3 regions of the Alteromonas infernus genome follow, and region 1 is predicted to be linked to each of the others. Evidence: predicted binding sites of a transcription regulator. Region 1 holds the regulator's gene; each other region holds the start of a gene.
What was found. Region 1 encodes sigma-54, which starts transcription at its own class of promoters, with help from an activator protein. Its sites were predicted from a motif close to GTTGGCACGNNNNTNGNNT; they were not measured.
Positions count from the first base shown of each region.

Region 2: the regulator sigma-54 is predicted to act here: its motif matches at 2,976-2,994, upstream of ACX5J7_RS06295 (formate/nitrite transporter family protein).
Region 3: the regulator sigma-54 is predicted to act here: its motif matches at 1,478-1,496, upstream of ACX5J7_RS15315 (BON domain-containing protein).

Region 1 covers NZ_CACSIG010000017.1:225,658-235,678, forward strand. The annotation lists gene mgtE (magnesium transporter) at 1-1,307, opposite strand, end outside; gene ACX5J7_RS04810 (HPr family phosphocarrier protein) at 1,479-1,751, opposite strand; gene rapZ (RNase adapter RapZ) at 1,751-2,596, opposite strand; gene ptsN (PTS IIA-like nitrogen regulatory protein PtsN) at 2,685-3,128, opposite strand; gene hpf (ribosome hibernation promoting factor) at 3,142-3,429, opposite strand; gene ACX5J7_RS04830 (RNA polymerase factor sigma-54) at 3,460-4,941, opposite strand; gene lptB (LPS export ABC transporter ATP-binding protein) at 5,015-5,740, opposite strand; gene lptA (lipopolysaccharide transport periplasmic protein LptA) at 5,743-6,297, opposite strand; gene lptC (LPS export ABC transporter periplasmic protein LptC) at 6,266-6,844, opposite strand; gene kdsC (3-deoxy-manno-octulosonate-8-phosphatase KdsC) at 6,841-7,389, opposite strand; gene ACX5J7_RS04855 (KpsF/GutQ family sugar-phosphate isomerase) at 7,390-8,370, opposite strand; gene ACX5J7_RS04860 (calcium/sodium antiporter) at 8,373-9,329, opposite strand; gene mlaF (phospholipid ABC transporter ATP-binding protein MlaF) at 9,913-10,021, shown strand, end outside.
Region 2 covers NZ_CACSIG010000022.1:20,819-30,839, reverse strand. The annotation lists gene ACX5J7_RS06300 (bifunctional protein-serine/threonine kinase/phosphatase) at 1-1,737, opposite strand, end outside; gene ACX5J7_RS06295 (formate/nitrite transporter family protein) at 1,873-2,721, opposite strand; gene ACX5J7_RS06290 (transglutaminase TgpA family protein) at 3,316-5,379, opposite strand; gene ACX5J7_RS06285 (DUF58 domain-containing protein) at 5,376-6,500, opposite strand; gene ACX5J7_RS06280 (AAA family ATPase) at 6,573-7,520, opposite strand; gene ACX5J7_RS06275 (replication initiation regulator SeqA) at 7,827-8,618, shown strand; gene pgm (phosphoglucomutase (alpha-D-glucose-1,6-bisphosphate-dependent)) at 8,664-10,021, shown strand, end outside.
Region 3 covers NZ_CACSIG010000063.1:10,687-20,707, forward strand. The annotation lists gene ACX5J7_RS15305 (hypothetical protein) at 1-64, shown strand, start outside; gene ACX5J7_RS15310 (endonuclease/exonuclease/phosphatase family protein) at 98-1,075, opposite strand; gene ACX5J7_RS15315 (BON domain-containing protein) at 1,531-2,130, shown strand; gene ACX5J7_RS15320 (hypothetical protein) at 2,225-2,488, opposite strand; gene ACX5J7_RS15325 (hypothetical protein) at 2,497-2,721, opposite strand; gene ACX5J7_RS15330 (hypothetical protein) at 3,344-3,721, shown strand; gene ACX5J7_RS15335 (5'-methylthioadenosine/S-adenosylhomocysteine nucleosidase) at 3,777-4,682, opposite strand; gene pyk (pyruvate kinase) at 4,864-6,300, opposite strand; gene ACX5J7_RS15345 (MurR/RpiR family transcriptional regulator) at 6,540-7,397, opposite strand; gene zwf (glucose-6-phosphate dehydrogenase) at 7,678-9,171, shown strand; gene pgl (6-phosphogluconolactonase) at 9,173-9,865, shown strand; gene edd (phosphogluconate dehydratase) at 9,875-10,021, shown strand, end outside.

The DNA of each region.
Region 1 (10,021 bases):
TCGGTAATAGTGGTTAAGATAACGCTACCTGCTAGTGCCGGGTCTATTTTAAGACGCTTCATGATCATCGGTAATGTTGCGCCCGCTAACGCCGCAGCAATCATGTTTATCATCATGGCAAACGCAATGATAATGCCCAGCATGTAATCTTGTTTCCAGAGCGCAATGACAGAGGCAATTAAAATAGCCCATATAGCGCCATTTAAAAAGCCTATCGCGATTTCTTTACTGATCAGCCAGCGCGAGTTACTGGCATTAACGTGACCTAACGCCATACCGCGAATAACAAGGGTTAGGGTCTGGTTTCCTGCTACGCCGCCCATGCTTGGCACAATAGTGTTCAAAATAGCTAATACCGCTAATTGACTTAGCGCCGCTTCAAATAAGTCACTTACCATTGCAGCCATTAGCGCAGTAACAAGGTTTACTGCCAACCATACCGATCTGCGCTTAGTACTTTGCATGACGGGGGCAAAAGTATCTTCGTCGTCATCTAGACCCGCCATACTCATCATCGAGTGTTCGGCGTCTTCGCGAATGATATCTACCACGTCATCAATGGTAATTCGACCCACCAGCCGGTTGTTTTCATCAACCACTGGCGCTGATAGCCAGTTATAGCGCTCGAACAGACTGGCGACTTCGTCATCAGGCATATTCACCGGAATGGCTTCCGACTCTTCGTCCATGACATCTGATACCTTATTATCGGTTTCAGCGGTCAGTAAACGCGCTACAGGAACAATACCAACCAAGTTATCGGTTCGGTTAACTACGTAAAAGGTATCGGTGTTTTCCGGAAGCTCACCCTTCAAGCGAATATAGCGCAGTACCACATCAACCGTGACGTCAGGTCGTAAGGTGATGGTATCTGTGTTCATGATGAAACCAGCGGTCTCTTCACCATAAGATAGAGCTTGTTCTGCACGTAAACGGTCTTGCGCATCCATTGAGTCGAGAATGTCGGCAAGAACGGGCTCTGGCAGGCTGCTTAGCGTTTCGGCTAAGTCGTCGGTGTCCATCTCTTCAAGTGCATCAACCACATTGGCCGGAAGCATCTTGGTAATAATACCGTTTCGTACATCATCAGACAGTTCCTCTAAGATGTCGCCGTGAAAGTCGCTATCAATGAGTTCCCATAATTCGTCACGGGTTCTACTCGGGCTCGATTCCAGTATGTGGGCGACATCAGAAGGGGGAAGTTCAAGCAGAAGCTTACGTACTGAGACAAACTGACCGTTAGTCAACGCGGCATTAAGGGCGCGTAACTGGGTTTGTACGTATTTAGAAACAAGCGCTTCTGCCATAAGGCGTTATTCCTACCTGCTATTAAGATGAACGGTGAAGGCTTTAAAGCCTAAGTGGGCGTAGAATATCGCAATTACGATGAGTCTGTCATGAAAATTGCGTGGCTTTTGCGCAGTATAACTATAAAACGGCGCTAAACGTTTAATAAGTAATCAGGTGACGGATTTAAACTATTCGTCTTCGTTAAACTTACCTTCTATGAGCTCTTCAATGGCAGCAAGGGCGTCAACATCATCGTTTCCATCTACAATAACATTCACTTGTTCACCTTGATGGCTTTCCAGCATCATTAAACCAAGAACGCTGCTGGCGTCAGCCTCTTTATCGCCTTTCTTTAAAATAATTTTGGCGTCGAACTGATTAGCAAGCTTCACTAATTGGGTCGCTGCTCTTGCATGTAATCCCAGCTTATTTACGATGGTTAGCGTTTTTTTAATTGTCATTACTGGTTTAGCTCTCGATGGCGAATTTGTACATCTGGGTGTATTTCGCTGAAGGTTTTCGACAGAGTTTGGGCAATATACACAGAGCGGTGTTGCCCGCCTGTACAGCCAATAGCGACTGTTACGTAACTTCTGTTGTTGCGCTCTAGATGAGGTAGCCAGGTGGTAATTAAATTCTGAATTTGCCAAATGAACTTGGTAACAACGGGTTGAGAGCCTAAGAAAACCTCAACGGGTGCATCAAGCCCTGTTAGGTGCTTCAAGTCAGGCTCCCAGTGAGGATTAGGCAAAAAGCGCGCATCAAAAACATAATCGGCATCTTTCGGAATACCGTGTTTGAAGCCAAAAGATTCAAACACCAGCACTAAGCGGGAGCTTTTCTTACCCAGTATTCGCTCGCGTATCAACTCAGCAAGTTGGTGAATAGTCAGTTTGTCTGTATCTAAATATAAGTCTGCCCGTTCAGCGATAGGGGCTAGCAAGGCTGACTCTGCCCTTATGGCTTCAGATAGAGACTTATTGAGCTTCGCAAGGGGATGCAGACGTCGGGTTTCGCTGAAGCGTTTTACCAGCACATCATCGCTGGCATCGATATAGACAATGGTCATTGACCACGATGACGGAAGATAATCTAAAATTTCTACCAGATCATCAGGGTTTTTCGGCAAGTTACGCACATCAATGCTCACCGCCACTTGGTCGTATTCATCAACAACAGTGTGGGTTAGGGTAGGAAGTAGGTTTACAGGAATGTTGTCAACGCAGTAGTACCCTAAATCTTCCAATGCGCGAAGTGCGACAGACTTACCAGACCCCGAACGACCACTGATTATAATCAGCTTCACCTAACTTCTCCCAAATCTTCTGGTTTTATCGCATACGCTTTATTGTCTTAAGCGCCTTGGTCACGACCTCGCTAAGGCGCTTAAATCTTTAACTTAGTGCAGAAAGAATATCATCGCTTGTACTGGCACGACGTATCGCTTTAATCGTTTCTTTATCGCTTAGTTTACCGGCTACCGTGGCCAATGTTTGTAGATGGCCTTCGGTTTGCTCTTCAGGAACAAGTAACGCGAAAAATATATCTACCGGCTTTTCATCGAGCGCGTCAAAATTAATGGCTGGCGTACTGGTGACAACAATAGCTATCACCTTTTCTAAACCTGGCAAGCGCCCATGTGGTAACGCAATGCCATTGCCGATTCCTGTACTACCCATACGCTCTCGAGACATCAAACTATTAAGTACCGTTGCCTGATCGATGCTCTCGTTATTTTTGGCAGCGATATCTGCGATGATCTCAAGAATTCGCTTTTTACTATTACACTGAACCGCACACTCGGTGCGGTCCAGACTTACGATGGCTTGTATATCCATGCTTAATTAACTACTAATGTTTTTTCAGTTTTTCCTTATGCTTGATTACCTGCCGGTCGAGTTTATCAACCATGCTGTCAATCGCCGCATACATGTCGGTATTTTCTGAGGATGCGAATACTTCAGCGCCACTTAAATGAACGGTCGCTTCGGCTTTTTGATTTAATTTTTCAACGTTCAGGATGACATGCACATTAGAAATGTGATCAAAGTGACGTTCAAGTTTGCTGAACTTCGTATCGACATAATTACGCAAAGAGTCGGTGATTTCGACATGATGACCAGTAAGGTTGATTTGCATATTTCGTCTTCCTTATATTATTAAGCCCGTTTAAATGAGGCTTTTGCGTTGGTTCGACGGCGGGATCGACAACGATTCCCGGTACTTTGCTATTGTTCGCCGGGCAACTTTAATGCCTTGTTCGGCCAACAATGAAGCAATCTTGCTATCACTTAGCGGCTTGCTAGGCTTCTCAGCTGCCACTAATTTCTTGATCAATGCACGAATCGCGGTAGATGAACACTCACCACCAGACTCTGTTGCTACGTGGCTAGAGAAGAAGTATTTCAATTCAAATATACCACGTGGTGTATGCATATACTTTTGCGTTGTGACGCGTGAAATCGTTGATTCGTGCATATCTACCATTTCTGCTACATCGTTAAGCACCATAGGTTTCATCATTTCCGGGCCATGTTCAAAAAAGCCCATTTGCTGTTGCACAATACAGTTTGCCACCTTCATTAAGGTTTCGTTGCGAGATTCAAGGCTCTTAATGAACCACTTAGCCTCTTGCATGTGTGAGCGGATGAATTGTGAGTCGCTACTATTTTTGGCACGACGACTCATTGCAGCGTATTGTTGATTTACGCTCAACTTAGGCAGGCTGTCGGGGTTAAGCTCAACCACCCAACGGCCATTCTTTTTGGCGACCGAGACATCAGGAATAACGTACTCAGGCTCTTTAGTAACTAAAGCACTACCTGGGCGAGGATTCAAGGTTTGTAATAAACGCATTGCCTCGCGCAGCTGATCTTCCTTCAAGCGGCTCTTACGCATTAACGTGCGATAATCTTTACTGCTTAATAGGTCTGAATATTCTTCTATAAGCTGTTTGGCTTCGTTAAGCCATGGTGTGTCTTCTGAGAACTGGCGCAGTTGCACCATTAGACATTCCTGCGGCGAGCGGGAGCCCGAACCAATGGGGTCGAACATCTGAATACGCTTAAGTACGCATTCTATTTCGTCCATTTCTATAGGCTCTTCCATATCCTCAGAGTTTACCGCGTCAAGAATGTCTTCAAGGGTCACGGTTAAATAGCCAGACTCGTCAATAGAGTCGATAATTGCCGTAGCAATGGCGCGGTCAGTATCTGAGAAATGGGTCAATCGCATCTGCCACGACAAATGTTCCTGAATATCCTCGGTGGTTTCGCCTTGAAATATTTGTTCATCGTCATTTGAAGGACCTGGCGCTGGGGCCGATGACGCTGAATAGTATTCATCCCATGTGCTGTCGATAGGCAATTCATCGGGAAGGTCGTTTTTTTCTAACGCGTCACCCGCTTCCAATGTATCGCTAGACGCTGTCGCAGACGCTTCTGTCACGCTATCGTCGCTATCGATATTATTTTTTTCTACTTGCGGCTCGTCGTTACCTTCTTCAACTTCCAATAAAGGGTTTGAATCGAGGGCTTCTTGAATCTCCTGCTGAAGATCAAGCGTAGATAGCTGCAGCAGTTTTATCGCCTGCTGAAGCTGGGGTGTCATGGTAAGTTGTTGGCTAAATTTTAGCTGTAAAGATGGTTTCATCTACGTCTTATTTAAATGCTCTAAATTGAATACACCAGAGCGAAATTGAAAAATGACAATTCAGTTACACTAACTATAGCCTGAATTGTTCGCCTAGGTATACATCCCTTACTTTTTGATTACTTAAAACCTGTTCCGCTGTTCCTTGCGCGATAAGCTCGCCATGACTCACAATGTACGCTTTCTCACAAACATCCAATGTTTCTCGCACGTTATGGTCGGTGATAAGGATTCCAATACCCCTATCTCGAAGATGCTGTATTATCTTCTTTATATCATTAACTGATATTGGATCAACACCAGCAAACGGTTCGTCTAATAAAATAAATTGCGGATTAGCTGCTAGTGCGCGTGCTATTTCAACACGCCGTCGTTCACCACCGGACAAACTCATCCCTGTACTATTACGTATATGGTTAATATTAAATTCATCAAGTAGCGCGTCAGCTTCTTCTTCCTGCTGCTGTGAATTTAAATCTTTACGGGTTTGCAAAATGGCCATGATATTTTCATGTACCGTAAGCTTTCTGAAAATTGATGCCTCTTGCGGAAGGTAGCCAATTCCGCGGCGTGCACGCTCGTGCATGGGCTGATGAGTAAGCTCATTATCATCAATTTCAATCTTGCCTTTATCCAGGTTAACCAACCCCACAATCATATAAAATGTAGTGGTCTTACCAGCGCCGTTAGGCCCAAGTAAGCCAACAATTTGACCCGTCGAGACAGAAAGGCTGACGTCGCGTACTACCTGACGCGATTTATATGCCTTAGCAAGGTTGGTTGCGCTCAAAGTTGCCATTGCTATTGATTGTCCCCACTGTCTTTATCTTCTTTCTTCGATGATGCCTTGCGAATGGATTCAGGAGTAAATACCGTAGTCACTCGACCTTCTCCATTTTCGCCCGCACCACCAGTAGCAAGTAACTGCTCAGTAATCATGTCGAAAGTAATGTTGTCACCTTGCACTTTACTGGTGTCTTGTTGAAGTTCCGCGTTTCCTGAAAGAGAAATCGTGCGATTGATCACCTCATAACGAATTTCGTTTGCCTTAGCAGACACCGGAGTACCGTCTTCTAGTGTTTGAGAATAACTGGCTGGCTTTCCTCTGGCGATAAAAATTTCGCGGCCACTACCTTCACTCGCGATAACTTCCACTTCGTCGGCTTCAATTACCAGCGAACCCTGGGTAATCAGTACATCTTCTTTATACAACGCCGTTTTATTTTTACCGTCGATAAATTGAGTATTTGAGCCTATTTTAATGGGCTGCGAAAAATCATCTTCGCTTGCGTTTACCGCACCGCTAGCGATGACAAGTAAAAGGCTAGTTGCTAGGGGAATAAGTGGTTTGTACATGATCTAAAAGCTCGTATTCTTGTGTGCGTAAATTCGCGTTAAACCCATTGCTCAAAATGACATATTGGGTACCCTGTATTTCAACGACTTGATCAGATGTCATTTGTTTGGTGTCTAAATTAATCTGAATGTATTCGGTTGAGAGGCTTTTGACAAAGTCATCGCTGGTTTGGTTCTCGATAACAACCTGGTTTTCTAATTGAATCAGATCGTTGTTGTAGAGCGTTCCTTCTTGCGCCGTCACCACCCAAGGAGACGTAGCGTTCTCAGTATACAGTGTATACTTGGGCTGTTGGAACAATACAAAACCTAGCTGGTCGTAGTGCTCCATTGATTCGGCAAATACCTTGTGGTTTAACTCGCCTTCTTGGTTGTAAAGGGTAGTGGTCAAGTTCTTCGCTTTATAGGCAGGTTTTAAGGCGCCATTCTCGCTGCTGCCTTGTGATTCTGGCTGCTCTTCCATCCACGTAGGTACATACATCAGCAACGCCAAGATAAACAGCGCCGATATACTTAAGCCTAAGCGATTAAAGCCAAATTGGCTCATACACTTGCTCCAAAAATCTCATTCGCTACGCCTTTGGCGTGTAAAATAGTATCTGATATCTCGCGCACCGCGCCAAATCCGCCTGGCAAGGTGGTTATCCAGTTCGCTTGTTTTGCCACGAAAGGGTGTGCGTCGGCAACCGCTATTTTAATCGCCACATGCTTATACATGCCGGTATCAGGCATGTCGTCGCCCACCGCGGCAACCTCGTCAGCGCTTAAACCAAGATTTTCTATCAATGTGCTCAATGCGTCAGCTTTGTTTTCTTCACCTTGAATAATGTGGGCTACGTTGAGCGCACTCATTCTGTTTTCTACAATTGCGGAACGACGCCCGGTAATAACCGCTACGTTAACACCGTTACTGACTAGGGCTTTCACCCCATAACCATCACGAGTATGGAAAGCTTTCAGTTCTTCACCGTCGTTGCCTAAATAAATTCGACCGTCTGAAAACACGCCGTCCACATCACATACCAATAACTTAACGTTAGCCAGCGCATCGAAAAGCCCGTCATCCATTTCTGTGTACAAGGTTGTTGTCATTTATAGCACTCCAGCTTTAAGTAGCATATGCATGTTAAACGCGCCCACTGGTTTGTGCTCGTTATCCGTGACCATTAATGCACTAATCTTATGAGTTTCCATTAAGTTTAATGCTTCGACAGCAAGTTGTTCGGCTGTGGTTGTTTTACCGCCTTTGGTCATAACACTTTCGACGGTTGCGCTATGTACGTCAATGCGAGCATCTAAAATGCGCCGTAGATCACCGTCAGTAAATACGCCTGTTAGGGTACCATCAGTGTCAAGCACCCCAGTCATTCCTAGCCCTTTTTTAGAAATTTCGAGCAAAGCATCAGCCACCGATGCGTTTAACTCGATAAGCGGAATATCACTGCCAGTTAGCATGATGTCTCGCACCTTAAGCAACAGTTTACGCCCTAAGCTTCCCCCAGGGTGTGATAACGCAAAATCATCAGACGTGAACCCTTTCTGGTCAAGTAACGCAACGGCAAGCGCATCCCCCATTACTAATGTAGCCGTGGTGCTAGTAGTTGGAGCTAGACCAAGTGAACAGGCTTCTTTCTCAACGCTAATATCAAGGATGACATCAGCATGCTGCCCTAGCGAGCTTGAAGCACTGTTGGTCATGGCTACCACTGGAATACCTAAGCGTTTGACTACAGGCAATAAGTTTACAAGCTCATTGGTTTCACCAGAGTTGGATATGGCTAATAAAACATCGCCTTTGCCCAACATTCCTAGGTCGCCGTGATTGGCTTCACCAGGGTGCATAAAAAAAGCAGGTGTACCTGTGCTAGCCAGCGTGGCGGCAATTTTATTACCTATATGCCCAGATTTCCCCATACCGCAAACCACAACCTTTCCCTGACAGGCAAAAAGAATATCGCAGGCTGTAATAAAGTCGTCGTTTAAGCGCTCACTTAAATTGGCAATGGCCTGCGTTTCAATTTCAATAACGCGCTTCGCCGAGTCGATATAGTTCATCTGAGTTTGTGTATTCATGGTTATCCGAACAGCCAAAATTGGTAGCCGATAAAGCAGGCCAGAAATAAGCATCCGTTTGTTCTTGATATTGTACGCTTTCCTATTAAATCGAAACTGAACAGGAACAGTAATAGCGTTAAACCTAACATAACGTACATATCGCGATTATAAACGTCGGGGTCTAATAAACCGGGAGCAATGAGGCCAGGCATACCTAGCACAGCCAGCAAGTTGAAAATATTAGAGCCTATTATGTTGCCCAGCGCTAGGTCGTCTTCACCCTTTAATACGCCGGCAATACTCGCAGCAAGTTCAGGAAGACTTGTGCCCAATGCGATTATTGTTAAGCCTATGACTAGGTCTGATATTCCCATATATCGCGCAATTTCTACCGCAGAGTTCACTAAAAAGTGTGCACTTAAAGGTAATATAACAAGACCAACGCCTATCCAAATCAGCGCAGAGGTATTAGATACGCCTTTTGGAATCTCATCAGCGGTCTCTGCAACAAGGGGGTCTTCTTTATCAACCTGTAGTGACAACCATGCCATCATTGCCAGCACGAAAATGAATAGACCCAGCAAGATAATTCCTTCGTAAGACTTGAGTTCGCCGTCGAACATAAAGCCAATAGCAATTAATGAGATGATAAGAAGAGCAGGGAGTTCACGCTTTAACGTTGTAGATGACACTAGTAGCGGTTTAACTAGCGCGGTAATGCCTAGCACCAGAGCGATATTCGTTATATTGGAGCCTAATGCATTACCTACGGCGGTATTCATATTGCCATTCGCAGAGGCAATGGCAGAAACCACAATTTCAGGTGCCGAAGATCCCATAGCGACAATCGTTAACCCAATCATCATTGGAGATATGCCAATGTTTTTTGCTAATGCCGAAGCACCGTATACAAAACGGTCAGCGCTCCAACTCAGTATAACCAGCCCTACAATAAAAATGACGATGTTTAAAAGCACAACAACCTGTAATAAAAAGTATTTCGCTTGATTGTCGCAAAAAGAGTGCCATTTGCCTATGCTCGCAATGCTTTATTTTTAGCAAATAGGGTTAAATGCCGTAAATTCCCGCTGAAGAGGACATTAGACGCGGGGGCAGGCAGTAGAAATACCACATTCAGTTTCAGTTAATAAACAGGGAAATAGGATAGGAGTTGCGTGTGGGGATTTGCTTCGCTTGTTTCGCAGGGCTTAGGCAGGCCGCACTTAAACCCGAAAGACCTTACATTCGTCTTAATCGAACATAACTTGTAACTTTTTGACTTTGGCGAGGGTCTTGAAAACGCGTACAATGCCACAAAATTACACCGCCTAGTAAATAGAATTAGCCGGTTGGGTTAATAAACTACACTGCAGAGTAAACTTTCTCGGTATTTTGTGTTCTTAAAGTACACTATTGAGTATACTTTAAGGGCAATAGGTGCCGCAGGCATAGAAATTGAATACTCAGGTTGCTTGTATTCACTTAATAAATTTTAAAGTAGGCCGTGAGTATGATTCTTACAGCCATAATCTTACGTCAGGGGTCGACATTTAAGTAACTATGGATCATTTAGTTGAAGTAGATAACCTAACCTTTAAGCGTGGCGATCGCATCATTTACGATGAGATTTCGCTTAAGGTACCCAAAGGTAAAATTACCGCGGTAATGG
Region 2 (10,021 bases), on a different contig from region 1:
CTTTACTAAGGGAATATAAGCCGAGTTATGACTAGGGTTAGGGTAGCGAAGTGAGTAAACAAACTCGGAAATAGAAGAGTAGCGCTTGTCAGGGTTAATATGCAGCGCTCGTTTTAGCGCGCTGTCTACCCATGTTGGAATAGGGCGCTTGGCATCTAACGCACTTTCGTAATTTAATTTTCTTTGCGCTGCGTAAGTGCGGCAATGAGCGAGTTTCGTTTGATAAGGGTAGCGCCCGCATAACAGGTAGTATGTCAGCACGGCAAGGGAAAACATATCCGAACGCTCGCTACCCATGTTTCCTAAGAAATACTCGGGGGCCGCAAAAAGTGCCGTACCAGGTATAGTCGCCTCACTATACAAACTGGGCGCTTCAATCAAAGCCGCCGCACCAAAATCGATAATCGTGCAGTGCCCTTGGGGGCTAATCATAATATTTTCTAAACGAATATCACGATGCAAAATGCCTTGGCGATGCATGGCCTGCAGGCCTTTTGCAATTTGTTCAACGATATCTCTTACTTGTTCTAATGTTGGTGTTGGGTTATCGATAGCCCATTGTGCGAGGGTCTGCCCGCGAACATATTCGCAAATACTATAAAAAGCCGTGGGGGACGGTGCTAAACCTAAATCGGTAAATTGGGGGCTTTTAATGACGTGGGGAGAGTTTACACGTCGCGCCAGCCAGTTTTCTAGCACAAAAGCGCTAAGGGCCTCGGGCGTTTGCGTAAAGTCGGTCGCGGGTGTTTTTATCACTACTTGCGGGCTTAGGTTTGTTTCATTCAGTGCTTGGCTATGTAAAGTAGCGGGGGTGGCTACAAATACATGGCTACGCGCCGATGTATAGAGTTGTCTAGTGATAGTGAGCCCGTCAATTTTATCGCCTGTATGTAACTGGGCGATTGTCAAAGGCGCTGTCGTAGCATAGGTAGAGCGCTTATCGCCCCCCAGCGCGTCTGTTGTTGTGTCTTGCTGGAATGCAGCTTTGATAAGAATAAGGGTAAGGTTGTCGTCGCTTCCTTTGTTAAATGCGTCATGAACGACCATCGCCGCTTTATTCTCTTGTAATTCCTCCCCTTCGTTTACAGTTCTCAATAGGGGGGATAACGCTATAAACTCGTGAACACCATCGGTACTTATCGCTATGGAGCTTGAAGCGGTAAGTTTCTTATAAGTATGGTCTATATCAATGTGAGCTTTAATGCCTATAGCATTTGAAAGGTAGGAATGAGACGGGTTTTCACGTGAGGTTTCTCGATGAGGCCGGGTAAGCGATGTCGATGTTTTATCGCCCGAAGAGAAGAGTGTTACATCACCGTCTCCTACATGGAAAACATCTAGCTGATTGCCGGTTAATATAACAACGGTTAGCGTGCATACGTACCCTTTTTCGGGCGTGTAGGCAAAGGGGCTTTTCTGCGTTCGCGTATAAAGCAGCCCGTTAATTTCTTTTATAATGGTTTCAGCGCAGGTCTTTATCGAGAATTGTTCAGGCGCTATTTTAAATAGCTTAATAAATTGGCGAGTGGCGAAATCACTCGCCATTTGGCTTACCGTACTGCTGCTAACGCCATCTGCAATAACAAAAACACTGCTCGCTTCAGGTTGGCTTGTATCTATGTGATAACTGTATGCATCCTGATTTACAGGCTTCGCACCACGCACTGAATAAGCACTTACACTCAGCGCAAGGGGCTGGGGATACGTAGACGTGTGTAATGTTACTGGCTCATTCATCGTTGACAGTCAGTCTTTTTAAATCAGTTTTTTCAAATCAGCCTGTTCAGTCACTGGAACACGCGCAGTACCACCATGTATCGAAACGTGAGCATATACATGGTGGGTAGCGCGCTTGAGAAACATTAAGCGTTTCTATATCGGTAGTGTTTCTGACGCCGCCGCTTTGTTTACAGGAATGGTGCGCTTAGGTAGCGTTTTTACGTGAGTGGTGTAAAGCGTAAGACCAGTAAATGCCAAGCCACCTACCAAGTTACCCAGTGCCGTTGGAATTTCATTCCAGATGAAATAATCCATAACCGAAAAGTCACCACCCATGATAAGACCAAATGGGAAAAGGAACATATTTACCACAGAGTGTTCAAAACCCATGAAGAAGAACAGCATGATAGGCATCCACATGGCGAGCACTTTACCGCTAACATGAGTAGATATCATCGCGCCAACCACACCCAGCGAAACCATCCAGTTACACAGCATGCCGCGAATGAAAATGGTAAACCACCCAGCCGCGCCGTGCTCTGCGTAGCCCAACGTACGGGCTTCACCAATGCTGGCCACTTTAGTCGCAATCGCGCCGCCATCTACGTTGTAACCCATGGTAAAGATAAATGACATCATAAACGCAACCGTCAATGCGCCGCCAAAGTTCCCTAAGAACACCAGGCCCCAATTACGAAGAATTTGTTTAGGGGTTACGCCGGGCCGTTGGGCAAGCCATGCGAGTGGGGTAAGTACAAAGACACCGGTTAATAGGTCGAAACCCATAAGGTAAAGCATACAAAAGCCCACCGGGAACAACACGGCACCTAAAAGAAAAATGCCAGTTTGCACCGCAATGGTAATAGCAAAAACAGCGGCCAGCGCAAGAATGGCACCTGCCATATAAGCACGAATTAGGGTATCGCGAGTAGACATATAAATCTTTGCTTCGCCTGCATCTACCATTTTGGTAGCGAATTCAGCGGGGAGTAGATAAGCCATGTTTTCACCTCATATTATCGTTGTAAATAAGTTGCCGTTCATGCGTTGTGGTATACGCGCTTTCAAGTGTTCCTAAAGATCAAAAAAAGGCGTCCGCAGCACGCTCAAAAGAAAGTGCTGGGGACGCCTTTGTCCTGTTTATCTATTTTGTGTAAATTTGCTTACATCACCGACTAGTGGGCATTGATATACCCCAAACCTATTGTTCGGCTTTATTGCTCGGTCAATAGTTTCGGTATGTCTCCATTAAGACAAAGCCAAAAGAGTGCCAATCGCTAAATATAATGAATTGAATGGCGAAATATCATTTAATTACAGTAAGATAGGTGAAGTCTGACGCAGTGAGGTCATTCATATTGTCTACAAGCTACTATTTTTAAATGCACTAAAAAGGTGGGACAATGTTTGTTTGAGGTGCAATACCTGTTTGAAGTGTCATCTTTATCCTTAATGTCAGTGACCGATGCTTTTAAACTATAAGAATAGGGCCAACTCGTTATCTGCAGCTCGTCGCGGCAAAGGGGTTAGTAGATACACAAATGCAGCGCTAAGGAACAAAAAAGTTTACGATAACTATTTCTACGATAACCATTACTATAACGCTTTTTTTAGCTTGCGTAAGTCATGCTTAATTTTCGCTTTGATACTATTATCGCTAGATTGAGATGCATAGTTTTCCCGTTCAAACTGCTCACAAATCTGATTGAAAGCTACTAACGCTTCGCTGTTTAATTGTGGGGATACGTCTTTGCGAAAGGCAGAAAGACTTTTATTGCCCCTCACTGTTTTCGTTTTAGATTCTATGTGTTTTATTGCTTTTAATAGGGCACGATGAGAAGACGTTTGCGTTTGTTTTTGTCTTTTCGGTAAAAAGTAAAGCGCAAGAATAAGCGCGATCAAGCCTATCGCTGATAAAAACACCACGCGCATTTTCTGAGGTGAGAGTGCACCAAGAAGGTCTTCGAGCATGCTGGTTTGCGCTGCATTATCAAACCCTAATACCCATTTACTCCATGAGTAGTCGAGCTGTTGAAACCAATTTTGAAGCGTTGTAAAGAACTTAGCGTTGCCGAATTTTTCTAAAACACTGGATTGACGAGACTCCCCAAGTTCTTCTAGGGCCTCTTCTAAGCCAAGGGTTAAACGCGATGGCGCTACCGCGCTCGTGGGGTCATAGCGAACCCAATCGTTGTCTATCAAAACTTCAACCCAGGCATGGGCGTCGTATTGTCTTATTTGCAGAACACGGTCGCTAAGTGTACTGCCACCTTGGTAGCCAGTTACCATTCTTGCTGGCACATTTGCAGCACGTAATGCGTAGACCATAGCGCCCGCATAGTGAGCACAGAAGCCAGCGCGCGCTTCAAATAAAAAGCGGTCGATAGGATCCGTTGGCATCGCATTCGGTGACAGGGTATACCTAAAGCCGCCTTGTTGAAATTCACGCATTATGGCGTTGGCGATGTCCCGAGGTGAAGTGTATTGAGCTGCTAGCCTCTTTCCCCACGCCCGGGTTTTCTCGTTGCCGTTCTTTGACATTTGCAAATTAAGCTGGGCTTCAAAGTTACCCATGCCATTGGTTATCTTTTCATTGGGAAAGTACCGTAAATAAAACGCTTTTTTACTCGCGATTGGCGTATTTGCGCGAAGGGTGAAGTCGAATCGACTGTTAACATTAATACTGTTTGCGCGGTTGTCCGGCGCCGATGGCGAAAGCGCAAACAGCCAGGTTTGCGAGGTGGGCTCAACAATAAGCTCGTATGCAGTGGCGTAAGATGTATCTTTACTGGCCATTGTGGAAAGAGGAGTAGGTCTACCCATATAAGCTAACTGCTGTTCAGCTTGCTTTCGTTTAGCGCTAATTGACCACGTCTTGCCATCGAAATGCTCAAGGGTCATGGCGCGCCAATAGCGTGATGTGGCATCAGGGACTTGTGCCGCGCTCTCAAAGGTGGCGCTAAACGCAAGTGACGAAGAGGTAGCTAACGATGCAATATCACCTGGAGTCACCGTGTCTGAGAGCCCCGTTTGTGTAGATTTAGACGTCGGCATTTGCCACAGCGGCGGCAATTGGGGCAGCAGTAAAAATAGCAGCAATGCTATGGGAGAGGCTTGCAAAATAAGCACGCCAACAAATGTAATGCTTTTTTTTGTGGGAGCGCCCGCGCCATGGTAAATAGCGGTAGAAAAAAGCAATAGGACCAAAATGCCCGTGTAACCAAACCATGCAAATACGCTAAGCGACGAAATAAAGCCGCAACCTATTAAAAATAAACAGGCACAAATGAGAAGGTGGAAATCACGCTTTTTTTCAACCAGCATTACCTTTAGTGCGCATGCCAAAGTAAGAAGGTTGATCATGCTATCTAATAGCCCGATTGAAAAACCAAACCAAGTTAAAGCGAAGACCGCCAGCACCGCAAGTAGGTTAACCGTACGCGTGGTCGGTAGGCTGTGTAGCGCGCTAAGGCCCGCTATTCTTGCTACAATTGCGCAGCCTCCAAGCATAAGGACCCACGTCATTAGCGGTGCAGTAAGCGAAAAGAGCAGGCAGGAAAAGGCAAAACACAGAAGTAATATTGCCACCGCGCGAGGTTGATGCAGCGCAGTGCCAAAAACGTTGAACGGGTAAGTACGGTTAAGTGTCTCTCGTATCATTTCACCGCCCTTATCCGATTTGAATCTTGTTGTGAGGAAGATGAACCTGTGTTGTTAAAGGGAGTGCTATTTTCGAAACAGGCGAGCGCCGCTAGGCATTCATGCCTATGCTTTACGCCGTGATTAGGGGGAATATGAATACCTTTATAGGAAAGACCAAATACGCGGTTAGCCTCAGAAAATGTGATCGTGGCGTGGGTCAGCGCAGCAAGTGCGGTTTCCGTGTCGGTAGCGGATGATAGGCCAATAACATAACTATTGCTTTGTAGCGCGGTAAAAGACTTTGTAACCCAGTTACCGTTTTTAGCCACGTGTTTCCACGATACTCGGTTTAAAGGCTGACCCACTTCATAGTCGTTTAATGCATAGAAATCTTCGTTACCGTCATGGTTATCTTTCGACGCAGTAGACGCTTCATCAGTAGCGATGTTGTTAATAACGACAGGGCCTTCCTGAGACTTAGGGTAAACCGTCACCGCTTGGTCAAAATCCAGATGGGTCCAACACTTATAAAGACCAAGAGGAAAGTCACAGGCTATCGTCAGTCGGCCTAATTCATAGTGCCCTCGCGTTTTTATCTGAAAAGGGATGCGCAGCGTTTGTTTTTGTGGACTATTGGTACTACCTGATAGCTGAGCGCTAAAAGACGTGTGATGATTATGCGTTGTTGCCTCGACAGCAAGTGGGGTTGCGTCACGCTTTGAAAGGCGGGTAGTACTTAACCACTTAAACGTTAATACACCATAACAAGGTTTAGTAGTTGCCTTCGTATGGGGCACAACCTGCACCAGCAGTTCACCGTTTTGATTGCAGTGAAAAGGCCTAGGAGGAAGCGACTTTAACGCTAAGCGTGCGAAGTTTTGATGGGTATAAAATAATGTCAGCAGCATAATGCTTAAACACAGGTAGCTAAGCAGCAGCATTAAGTTATTTTGATAGTTGGTTCCAAGTAAAAACAAACATAACGACAAGATGATAAAAGACCAGCCAAACCCACTTGGCAATATAAAGATGCTGTTTAGGTTAAGGTGATGCTCGTTCGCGGCCGGAACTCTATTATCTAGCCAACCTAACAGACGTTGGTGAAAGTAATGGGAAAGGGGCCAGCGTGCTTTACCCATGGCAAACGTTCCTGCTACTACTAAAAGTGCGAAAACACGGTGATAAGACCTTAATGCACAACCCCATCACGGTTACGCCGCAAGGGGGTCAACGCTGTCTAACAGTTTTTGACTCAGTTTCTCCCCGTCAAACGCGCTCATTTGCATACTATGGGTGGATTGATGGGCGGGCGCTGTCAATCTGTGAGCAGTAATTGCCACAAAGACCGCTTGCACATCTTCTGGTGTTACGTAGTCTCTTCCTGTGACAAACGCCCAAGCCTTTGCCCCTTGAAGGAGCGCTCGACTGGCACGTGGCGAGAGGGGGTTGGGATACTCGTTACTTTCCCTACTTTCGCTCACTAGCCGCAGAATGTAGTGGATAATGGCATCGCTGGTGTGAATACGTGTCACTGCCTGCTGCATTTGGTCTAAATCTTCCTCATTAAGTATTTGAGCAAGGGGCGCAGACACGTCTTTTTGTAAAAGCATGGCTTTTTCAGCTTCCCAAGCCGGGTAACCTAAGGAAATGCGCATGAAAAAACGGTCCAGTTGAGATTCAGGCAAGGGGTAAGTCCCTGACTGAGAGCTAGGGTTTTGGGTGGCAATGACAAAAAAAGGTGTCGGAAGCGCGTGGGTTGTGCCATCAATACTGACTTGCCGCTCTTCCATTGCTTCTAGCAGCGCGCTTTGCGTTTTAGGGCTTGCACGGTTAAGTTCGTCGGCAAGTACCACTTGGCTAAAAATGGGGCCGTGCCTGAAGCTAAATCTTTTGGTTTCGTCCTGCTCATGACTGTGGAAAATATTAACGCCCAACATATCTGATGGGAGTAAATCAGAGGTAAACTGAATACGGGAGTATTGAAGCCCGAATACTTGTGAAAGCGCGTGAGATAAAGTGGTTTTACCCATGCCCGGTAAGTCTTCAATTAGTAAGTGACCATTTGCCAGTAAGCAGGTAATTGCCAGTGTTAACTGGTGATCTTTACCAATAATCTTCTGATTAAGAGCCTGCTGTACCTTTTTTAGTTCTTGGCGCATAAAACTGTCACTTTTGTTTAAACATTCTTTGTCACAATGAAATATATCTGCGTGTAAGCGATCTCTGCTTAAATTTAATAGTAGCAACGATAGCTTAAAGCTTTCTATTGTATTGCCTGTTAATTTTTATACGCAGGTATATAACGTAATAGATTCAATAAAACGCGAAAGAATTAAACACGTGTGAATAGGGAAATGGCAAAGTATTCGCGTAATCTACTTAGGAAACCCTAAAACAACTGTTATTAAGTGCTGCGTAGTTTATCTGTGTTGTCTATAATGGTGCCTCTTAAAAAGGAAGTAGTTATGAAAAGCATTGAAATAGATGACGATTTATATGCCTTCATCGCCAGCCAGACTAAGCATATTGGTGAGAGTGCATCACAAATTTTAAGACGTTTACTGTTACCAGAAGACGGCGCAATATCAGGCAGCGTTGAAGCAAGCGGTAACGAATCAAAAGGTGACGCTTCAGACCAAGCAAAAACAAGTGAAATAAAAAGCGCTGGTGGGGAAGAGAAAACGAACGAGCCCAGTGTTGAAGTCAAGGCTGCACCGAAGGCTCAGGCTCAAACTGTGAGTACTGCTAAAAAAGCGCCAGCCAAACCCGCGGCGAGAAAAACTACCGCGAAAACGACGGCGAAGAAAACACCTGTGAGAGCGGCGGCAACAAAAGCCCCAGCCAAGCCTGCTACAAAAGCGTCGTCGACCGTGGCATCGTCGGTAGAAACAGAAACCCACAACAAGCGCGACATTCTCGATGCTGTATCTAAAGATGCGTTAGCCACGTTTACTAAACGGGTCGATCAGTTTCTGTTTGTTTTAAGTGCAGCGCACAAGCTTAATGCAGAAAACTTCTCTAGCGTAGAAAGTATCAAAGGTAAAAACCGTACGTACTTTGCAACAAGTAAAGAAGCCTTGCTTGAAAATGGCAGCAGTACAAACCCTAAAGCCATTCCCGATAGCCCTTTCTGGGTAGTAACAAACAACAATACTGCCAAGAAAACGAATATGCTGGAACAAGTTTTGCGTAACTTGGGTTATCAGCCCGATGTTGTTGAGACGGTAACAGCCCGTTTTACATCAGAGGGTAAGTAATTAGGTTATTGAACCTCAACACGACTTCTAAATAAGGACTTTTTCATGGCACTACATCCGCAGGCCGGAGAGCATGCAGCAAAAGAACAGCTTATTAACGTAGCGCAGCTAGTAAGCCAATATTATAGCTTTAAGCCGGATATGAATGACCCGGGGCAAGCCGTTTCTTTTGGCACTTCAGGCCACCGAGGTACCGCGTCTAATGCCACGTTCACCGATAGCCATATCAGTGCAATTTGCCAAGCATTGGTTGAATATCGCAAGCAAGAAGGCATTAGCGGCCCGCTATTTGTTGGTAAAGATACCCACGCGCTGTCTGAGCCTGCCATGATAACCGCTATCGAAGTGCTGTGTGCCAATGGTGTCGATGTTGTCATACAACGTGCAGATAACGAAAGTATGGGGTATACGCCTACGCCCGTCATTTCTCGTACTATTATCCGTTACAACCGCGCAGGGAATGCTGATAAGGCCGATGGTATTGTCATCACCCCTTCTCATAACCCGCCGTCAGACGGTGGTTTCAAATATAACCCTCCTCACGGTGGCCCGGCTGACAGTGACGTAACTAAGCAAATACAAGAGCGTGCCAATGCATTAATTGCCGATGGTAATAAAGACGTTCAGCGAATTGATATTCGCCAGGCCACGGCCCGTAAGTTGGTTCGTGAAGAAGACTTTATGGAACCTTATATTGATGATTTAGCACGGGTCATTGATATGGAGGCCATTGCAAATGCCAATTTAAAATTAGGTACCGACCCGTTAGGGGGCGCAGGGGTAGGATACTGGTCACGTATTTCACAGAAGTATGGCCTTGATATCACTGTTGTGAACGACGCTGTCGACCCGCAGTTTGGCTTTATGCGTCGCGATAAAGACGGCAAGCTTCGTATGGACTGTTCGTCAGCTTACGCAATGGCAGGGCTTATCGAGCTAAAAGATAATTTCGATTTAGCGTGGGGGAACGACCCTGACTTTGACCGTCACGGAATCGTATGTAAAAGCGCAGGGCTAATGAACCCTAATCACTATCTAGCGGTAGCGATTAATTATCTCTATACCCATCGCCCAGACTGGCCGAGCGACCTTAATATTGGCAAAACGTTAGTGTCGAGCAGCATGATTGACCGCGTGGCCAATAGCCTTGATAAACCGTTAGCAGAGATGCCAGTAGGCTTTAAGTGGTTTGTAGAGGGTTTGTCGAACAGCACAATAGGGTTTGCTGGCGAAGAAAGTGCCGGCGGTATTTTCTTAGAGCGCAACGGCAGTACGTGGGCGACAGACAAAGACGGCTTTATTCTTTGTTTACTTGCGGCAGAAATATTGGCGGTAACGGGCAAAGACCCTGGCGAACACTATAAAGCGCTAACCGAAAAGTTTGCTGCACCGGTGTACAGTCG
Region 3 (10,021 bases), on a different contig from region 1:
TAAAAGGCGCGAAGACGCATGCGAAAGCCTAATGTGGTGTGTAGAACACAGAGGCTCTCACTAAAAACAAACAATAGTTTGGTTCGCGCTTATAGGTTTACTGTTCAATAAACGCGAGCTCCGTGTATAAAGGGTAATGGTCAGAGCCAATGCCCTCTAATTTTTCAATATGAACGAGCGCAAAGTGCCTAGAGTGAAATACATGGTCAAGGGGCCATTTTACTAACGGGTACTTAGCGTGGAATGTATTATAAAAGCCACGCCCCTCTCTTGGGTCTAATAGCCCGCTAATTTTTTTAAATTTACGGGTGGTAGGAGACCAGGCTACGTCATTAAGGTCGCCCGCTACAATTATCGGCCCTTCTGTTTTAGCTATTTCTTCGCCCACTACCGTTAACTCAATGTCCCGCGGCTTCGCGTAAGTATTTTCTGTAGGGCTAGGCGGTTTCGGATGAAGAAAATAGAGTAACGCATCTTTACCTTTGTGCTTTATTTTCACTTTCATTGACGGTACATCATCCTCAATCAAGAAGTTCAATGTGGCCTCTTCAAAAGGGATCTTACTGTACAAGTGCATACCATAGAGGTTTTCTAACGCACAAAATTTTCGATAAGGGTATTCCGATTCAATTTCGCTAATCCCTTTTTGCCATTTCTCGTTGGATTCTAGCGTAACCAAAAAATCAGGCTGCTTATTTCTAACATGCTCAATAAGTTTACGAAAATCATTATTGGGCATATACACGTTGCTAGACAACACGCTGAGGGTGTCTTGTGGTTTCGCGTTTTTTATTCTAGTAACTTCACGCTTGTAAAACGGCGTGTAGGGAATAATCCAGATAATTTGGTAAACAAGGCTTATTGTTAAGCCACTTACGGCTAATGCGTTAACGAAAAAAGGAATATTGGTAGAAGGCCAATTAACCACGTGGCATATAAGCAGGAAACCTATAATAACGGAAATTTGAAGACGCGGAAATTCCCACACTCTCACTAACCAATGGGAAGAAGGAAGTAACGGGGTAAAGCTGACTATTATAAAGAGTAGCGATGCGATAATGAGCGCAATATCCATCTTTTGGGCGTCCTTGATTTAAAATTAAGTGTCTTGCTTGTCTTTAATCTGCATCAGAGTTAACTGCAGACAATAGCGATATATTAAGAAAAGTGTTCGATACCTTAGTTAATTGAAGTATCGAAACTATGCCAGCTATCATTACGCGGATTTTGTTAAATCAGTTTAATCTTCCTTGTTGTACTTCGCTTGCTCGTTACATTATTCAAGCATTAACTCATCGATCAACTTAACTAGCTACTCAACTACCTACTCAACTACCTATTTAACAATCAGACCACCTTTGATAACCGCAAAATCATCAAGTAAAAAATTCTCGACCTAAGGCAAAGTTTGCAATCAGTGGGGTAGAGTATGGTGACAAATAATCAACAAAAATTAATGATTTCAATGTTTTATTTTGTTGGCAAGGTTCTGGCATCGCTAAGTTCGAGTTTCGACAAAGGAGAAATGTTATGAAACGTTCAATACTTTCGATGATTGTTGCCACATCTTTAACTACTGCTGCATATGCAGGTGATATGGACACAGATAATAAATGGGAAAAAGGTGCCAAAGACGCATGGATAGACGGTAAAGCCGAGGCGACGCTGTTATTTAACGGCAACCTTGACTCTTTTGACATTAATACAGACGTTAAAAACGGTAACGTCGTTTTAACCGGTAAAGTAGAAAACTCTGTCGATAAAAAACTGGCAGAAGAGCTAGTAGCAAATATCGACGGTGTAACTTCTGTAGACAATAAGCTTACCGTTGTTGCTGATAACGATATGCATTCTGACATGTCAGATGACATGGAAGAAGGCGTAGAGGAAGGTACGAGTGAATTGACAGATGCAAAAATTGCAACAGTTATAAAAACTCGTCTATTAATGGACACCGACATTTCGGGCTTCGACATAGATGTTGACGTAGAAAACGGTGTAGTAACACTGACTGGCGAAGTTGATTCCGACGCTGAGCGTGACCTAGCAGTGGAAATTGCTAAAAACGCGTCAGATGTTAAAGACGTTGAAAGTGACCTACGTGTTGTTACTGAAACTGCAATGAATTAAGGGTTTCTTTATTCGACTTAATGGAAAAAGGGGCGCTCGCCCCTTTTTTCTTGCCTGACGTAAGTAAGGTAGAATGGTTAGCACACCGACATAACTAATGTTTCCACTCTTCATCCAACAAGACAACTTCATCATTTTCAGATTTAATTTCTTTACGGGATTCAGTGCCATTTTCTGCCACAAGATAAAATTCATAAATCGTAATGTCAGTGCCGTATTGCTTACTTTCAATGATACGCCTAACTTGATCAGAGTTTTCCTGCTTCTTGATAAGTGTTTGTACAGCGGAAGGTAAATCTTCCATAGTCATATCCCGCTGCACTTCAACAATTTGCCACCGCTCGCCATCTTGCAGCATATCGAATTCTATTTCATTTCCGTTAGCGTCTTTACCGACACTTCATCGACTTTGCCGTTTTCATCATTATCGGTAGGCAGTGTAATTTTCCACTCACTTAAATCGAATTTGTCTGCGGGTTTTAACTCCTCACTTATACTCGTGTTAGAAAATGCAAACGTGAGTGCCACCCATAGGGAAGCTGCATATTTCCATAACGTAGGGGACTTAGATTTTCCTTTAAAGCGATACATTGAAACCTCTTGTTGGGCAGGGGCTTACCTTATTCACTTATACTAATGTTTATAATTTAGGTAAGGCCAGATTTGGGTTTTAGTTTTTTATGTGTAAGGCCGATTTAGCGTTAATGCAAACCAATTTCAAAGTGTTGTTAACTTCTAGTTTTAAAGGGGAGAAGGGCGAAACTATTCCCTGTAGGTTAATGATATCAGCTGTATTATGGCCGGTTATTTTCCTACTAATGTCTAATGTGGATAGGTCGTTGTGCCTAAAAAGTAAACCTTTTGGTAATACCAAATATGCGCAAAACGCTATATCTTCTTTAGTATTTTTAGGTCAGTAGTTGTTACTTAAACAATATGCAGAATAGACAGGGTAAATTTTCTCTTAAAGCGTGTAGAAAGTTCCTTCTACAGGTTTTGGTGTAGTGGTTAATTTTCATATCCTTTTGATTCTAATAATAAATTTATATGGTATGAAAGCTGCTTTCCTTTGAGTATTAGTCGCAGCTAGACAATGAACTTCAACCTGCGAAAAGCGATGTGTATAAACGCATAGCTAGAAAGAGTGCCCTAATTAATGCATGGGTACTTGGTAAAAACCAACGCAGTTTAAAATTGGTTCAAGGAGTGAGACATGAACTTATTAAAGTGGATATATTCAGGTATTGTAGTTTCTGCACTTATTGTTGTAGTTGGTGTGTTAGGGCAGGGGAAACTGTCTGTAAGCCAAGCAACGGCCGATGACGTAGAGCGCCCCCTTCACGCTGATATACAGAAAGTTGAGAGAAGGTTTTCATTAGTCGAATTCGACTTGAAGAACAAAGCGCACCTACTAAGAAAAACCCGTTTAGACTTTTATATTGCCCAAGCAAAACAAGCTGACCTGCGCGGGTGGAAGTTTAAGCGAGATGAGTTTGTCGAGCGCGCTGACAACATCTTAAGTCATCATCTAATGCAGTACGCAAACGATGTTTCGAAAGAAGCGGAAATTTATACCGCCCAAGCAATTTAACGAGAGGCCCCTAACAAGGGGTCTTTTTCATTGCGAAATTAGGCATCTAGTTTATTTAATTTAACGACTTGATGTACGCTTTTACCACGTCAGCGACAAACGCTTGGCAATCTTTCGCCGTAGTGGGGTCGTATTCACCGTGATTAGTAATATTATTTGATAACACGCGGATACCTAAAAACGGTGTGTGGTATGTATGGGCAATTTGTGCGGCTGCAGAGGTTTCCATCTCTTCAACACTAGTGCCCATGTTTTTGTGTAACCAAGCTATCCTGTCTATCTCGTTATTCCAAAAGTTGCCGCTGCCAATAGTACCTGTCACAACCTTACCCCGTTTATATGACGAAGAAAGTGATGAAGCCAGCGCAATCAGCGTCTTATCACCAAGGTAAAAGCGTAGCTTTTCAGCGTCTTTAGCGCTACTGCCTTCACCAGCACTTTTCTCTGAGGCCATAAGATCCATAGGTAGCCATTGAAATGGCTTTGAACCTTCACCCTTAGCAAGTTTTTGGGTTTTAAAGTTTGATGCGTTCACGCTGCGTTCGCCAAGGACTATATCGCCTACGTTTAAATCTGGGTCATGACCACCTGATGTACCTTGGTTAATGATAAGACGTGGACGGTATCTTTCTATACCTATTGCTGTGGCGGCTGCCGTATTTTCAAGTCCTTTGCCGGTTTTCGCCACGACGATAGGGTAGCCGTCTAATGTACCTCGGTAGAATACGGCATTGCCCGAATACTCAATGTTTACATTGTCTAAAAGCGCGGCGAAATATTCCGCTTCTATGGGCATAGGGCCTTGTATCATAATAGGTTGTAAAGGTACCACTTGGGTGCTTACCTCTGTACTCTTCATTGCAGTTTGTACAGTCGTGTTTCCCCACACTACGCCTGTAAGCATTAACGCTAGTGTGATTACCTTTATCGAGTAACGGAAAATGTTTTTAATACTGTTCATGCTTATCCTTGTTATTATCGCTCTGACTAATTATCAGTTAGGTATATATGTAGCGGTTTTGGCGCTTTAGATTAAAGAATAAAAACGCCCGATTGCTTATTTTTTGGCGTGTGCTGAAGTATCAGCAGATTTTAGGCAAAAAAAAGCGAAGCATTTGCTTCGCTTTAATACCCGAGTGGTTTTATTCCACTTCAACAATTTTCAATGTGTTCGTTGCGCCCACTTTTTCCATCTCATCGCCGTAGGTTAAGATGATGCTGTCGCCACTTTCGACTAACCCTTTCTCTTTTAGCGAAGCAATGACGTCGTACTTCAGTTTACCCGGCTCGCTGTTTGATGAGTCAAAGTAAACAGGCTTAACGCCGCGGCAAAGTGCCATAGTATTAAGTGTTGACTCGTGACGAGACATCGCAATGATTGGAAGCGACGTAGTAATGCGCGACATTAAGGTTGGCGTAGTGCCGCTTTCCGTTAAGCCTACAATCGCTTTAACGCTTGAAAGGTGGTTTGCCGCGTATACTGCAGACAGTGCAATTGACTCGCTCGTTGATGAGAACTGCTGATCCATGCGGTGCTTAGAAATCTTCACGCTTGGGTGAGTTTCTGCGCCTTCACAAACACGGGCCATTGCAGCAACAGTCTCAATAGGGAAGTTACCCGCAGCGGTTTCAGCAGAAAGCATGACGGCATCTGTACCATCTAGTACAGCGTTTGCTACATCCATTACCTCAGCACGTGTTGGCATAGGGCTATCGATCATCGACTCCATCATCTGGGTCGCAGTAATAACCACTTTATTTAACTGACGTGAACGGGCGATAAGTTTTTTCTGAACGCCAACAAGTTCTGCGTCTCCAATTTCTACACCCAAATCACCGCGAGCTACCATTACAGCATCAGAGGCTACGATAATATCGTCCATGGCTTCGTCAGAAGCTACGGTTTCAGCACGTTCAACCTTTGCACAAATTTTTGCGTAGCAACCTGCAGCTTCTGCAAGCTCCCGTGCGTAGTTTAGGTCTGCTCCGCTACGCGGAAACGATACCGCTAGATAGTCAACGCCAATTTTAGCGGCCGTTTTAATGTCTTCTTTATCTTTTTCAGTAAGCGCATCGGCAGAAAGACCACCGCCTTGACGGTTAATGCCTTTATTGTTTGAAAGTTTACCACCTACCGTTACTTCGGTAATTACTTTACGACCTTCAACACCGGTTACTCTTAATTGAATGCGACCATCGTCAAGAAGCAAGATATCACCCGCAGAGACATCATCAGGTAGGGCTTTATAGTCGATGCCTACCTGGTTAATATCGCCTTCGTCTCGCCCTAGCTCAGCGTCGAGAATGAACTTCGCACCTACCTCCAAACGAACAGCGCCTTCAGCAAAGCGTGCAACACGAATTTTAGGGCCCTGCAGGTCACCTAATATTGCTACATACTTTCCTAAGTTCTTCGCTGCCTCGCGTACGCGCTTTGCACGCTCGATGTGATCTTCAGCCTGGCCGTGGGAAAAGTTCATGCGCACCGTATTTGCGCCGGCGGCTATTAACGCCTGAATTTTTTCTAAAGAGTCGGTTGAAGGTCCTAGGGTGGCAAGAATTTTCGTTCTTCTGGTCATGTGATTCCGTCGCTGTTTCTAAGTTAGAAAAGACAAAGAGTGATAGGCAGTGCTTCTTAACGGCACGCCTGTAATCGCTTTACGTAATTTTATTACAGAATAATAGTTTAATTTGACAAAAATGTGAATGAAATAAAGAAAAACGCCTAACTGGCTCGACCAGTTAGGCGTTTTCGTTATATTTATAAGCCTATTATTTGTACGGTGATAAAACCTACAATGATCAGTTACGGCTAACGCTAATCGCCACGCTTTTCGTAGCGAGATCCACGCAGTGTGTCTTTCACGCGCTTTAGGTTTTCTCTGAATTTATTACCACGACGCAGGGTAAAGCCTGTTGCCAGCACGTCGATAAGCGTCAGTTGGGCAATGCGTGATGCCATCGGCATGTACATGTCCGTGTCTTCAGGCACCTCTAGAGATAGCACATAGCTACACTCTTGCGCTAAAGGGCTTTCCGCAGAAGTAATGCCCACAACGGTGGCGTCGTTCATGCGCGCTATCTGGGCAATCTCGACCAAACTTTTTGTGCGTCCCGTGTGACTAATAAGTACAACTACGTCGCCGGCTGAACAGTTCATGCAGCTCATTCGCTGCATCAGAATATCTTCAAAGTAAACAACAGGTACATTGAAGCGGAAAAACTTATTAAGTGCATCGTGAGCAACTGACGCTGATGCGCCAAGCCCAAAGAAAGAGATTTTCTGTGCTTGGGTAAGCAAGTCGACAACGCGATTGACGACATTAACATCAACTGACTGGCGCGCTACTTCCAGCGATGCCATAGTCGATTCGAATATTTTATTAGTATATTCGTCTGGACTGTCGTTTTCATCAACGTGTCGGTTAACATAAGGCGTGCCGTTAGCTAGGCTCTGCGCTAAATGTAATTTAAAGTCTGGAAACCCTTTTGTGTCGAGTCTTCGACAGAATCGATTTACGGTCGGTTCACTAACATCCGACATCTTAGCGAGGGTTGCTATACTAGAGTGAATGGCAGTTTGAGGGTTAGCGAGAATTACTTCTGCTACCTTCTTCTCTGATTTACTGAACGCGGCTTGATTTTGTGTAATTTTTTCTATAAAATGTTCATACATATATAGCAATTAGTTGGCACAATTTATTGTAAGGTACAGGGGTAATAGTACCCAATGTGACGACTGTGACAAGAAAAATGTAATTTTTTGACAATTTTTGTTGTTTCTAACAGGGTAAATGCAGGTAAACTTAAGGAAACTGTAAAGAATCAGATCCTATAGTTGGTTCAAGTTGTAATTTTACTACATTTGGTGTTAACTATACGGTAAAAATAGTCGTTGGTGTTGTAAATAACTGTACAATACACCGCGAACACATACATTTAAAAGGTCGACGAATATGGTATTGGATAATTCCTACGAACCCTGTGATTTTGTGCTTTTTGGTACGCTGGGAGATCTTTCACGACGCAAGTTATTGCCTTCTTTATATCAGCTTGAGAAAGCGAACTTGATGCACCCAGACACCACCATTGTTGGTGTTGCGCGTCAAGAGATGGAGCTGGACACGTATATAGAAGAAGTGCACGCTAACTTGGTTAAGTTTGGCGAAAAGAACCTGTGTGAAGAAACTTGGGAGCGCATGAAAGCTCGCTTGCATTATGCCTGCGTCGACATGAAAGATGTTGGTAGCTACTGTGTTCTCGACGACCATGTTAACCCAAACCGCACCATGGTGTGTTACTTAGCAACACCTCCTGCTATATACGGCGATATATGCCGTGGTCTGCACAGCTGTAAAATCATCGATTCAAGCGTACGCGTTGTACTTGAAAAACCAATCGGTCACGATTTGGAATCGTCAAAAGTTATCAACGAACAAGTGGCTGAGTACTTCGATGAAAAACAAATTTATCGTATAGACCATTACCTAGGTAAAGAGACCGTTCTTAACCTAGTGTCACTGCGTTTCGCAAACTCTATTTTCGCGACAAACTGGGATCATAACTGTATTGACCATGTTCAAATTTCAGTCGCTGAATCAGTGGGTATTGAAGGTCGTTGGGGTTACTTTGATGACGCAGGTCAAATGCGTGACATGGTTCAAAACCACTTACTTCAAATCTTGAGCTTGGTAGCAATGGAGCCGCCAACTACGCTTGACGCTGACAGCATTCGTGACGAAAAGCTGAAAGTGCTTAAGGCGCTGCGTCCTATCAATTCGTTCAATATTAACGAAAGCACGGTTCGCGGTCAGTACACCTCTGGCTTTGTGAAGGGCGAGGAAGTACCTGGGTACCTTGAAGAAGAAGGTGCCAATACGCAAAGTAAAACAGAAACCTTTATTGCGATTAAAGCCGAGATCGACAACTGGCGTTGGGCGGGTGTGCCGTTTTACCTACGCACCGGTAAACGTATGCCAACCAAGGTGAGTGAAGTTGTTATTTACTTCAAGCGTCAGCCGCACAACTTATTTGGCGATAGCTTTAAAAACCTTCCGCCGAATAAACTGGTTATTCGCTTACAGCCTGACGAAGGTGTTGAAATCACCGTTATGAACAAAGTACCTGGCTTAACCAGTTCAGGCTCTATGGACCTTCAAAAATCTAAGCTTAACCTAAGCTTCTCTGAGGCGTTTGCCGATGAGCGCATTCCTGATGCGTATGAGAAACTGCTGCTTGAAGTTATGCTAGGTAATCAGGCGCTATTCGTACGCCGAGATGAAATCGAACAGGCCTGGACATGGGTAGATTCAATCCTCGAAGCGTGGAAGCAGTCAAGCGAGCCACCAGAGCCTTATCAAGCAGGCACATGGGGTCCGGTTGACTCTATTGGCCTTTTAGCTAGAGAAAATCGCAGCTGGTACGAAAGTAAAACAGGGAAGAAAAAATAATATGGCATTAACAACTCTATCATTTGAAACACCTGACGCACTTACCGACGCCTTTGCGCAAGACTTGGTGAGTATTTTAAAAACAGGGATAAAAACTCGTGGTCGTGCATCGCTTATCGTGAGTGGCGGTCGTACGCCCCTTGCGCTTTTCAAGCAGCTAAGCGAAACCGAACTTGAGTGGGATAAGGTTGATGTAACGCTTGCCGACGAACGCTGGGTTGAAGAAGGTCATGAGGCCAGCAATACCAGCTTAGTAAAAAATAACTTAATTCAAAATAAAGCCGCAGCAGCACGTTTTATCGAACTTAAAAGCGATGCTGATGATGCAAATGAAGGCGTGAATGCTGCTGAGTCTAACTTAGCTAGTATGTCGCAGCCTTTTGATGCATTAATTCTTGGCATGGGGGAAGACGGTCACACTGCATCGCTTTTCCCTTGTTCTGAGCAAGTACTTGACGGTTTAGATATGAGCAGCGGCAGAACCTGCATTGCTGTTCAACCTACAACAGCACCTCATCAACGTATTTCATTAACGCTGCCTGCGTTACTTAATAGTCGAAATATCTTTTTGCATTTAACGGGCGAAAAGAAGAAGCAAGTATTGCTTGACGCTATTGACAATGCCACCGAAGCGCAAAAGCCCATCACAGCCGTTGTTAACCGAGCGCCGGTTACCTTGATGTGGGCGCCATAGGAGACAAACATGAATCCAAAAATTGCTGAAGTTACGCAACGAATTATCGAGCGTAGTAAAGAGACGCGTAAAGCGTACTTAGAAAAAATCGAAGAAGCACGTCGTCAGGGGCCTCATCGTGGCGTGTTGTCATGTGGTAACCTTGCCCATGGCTTT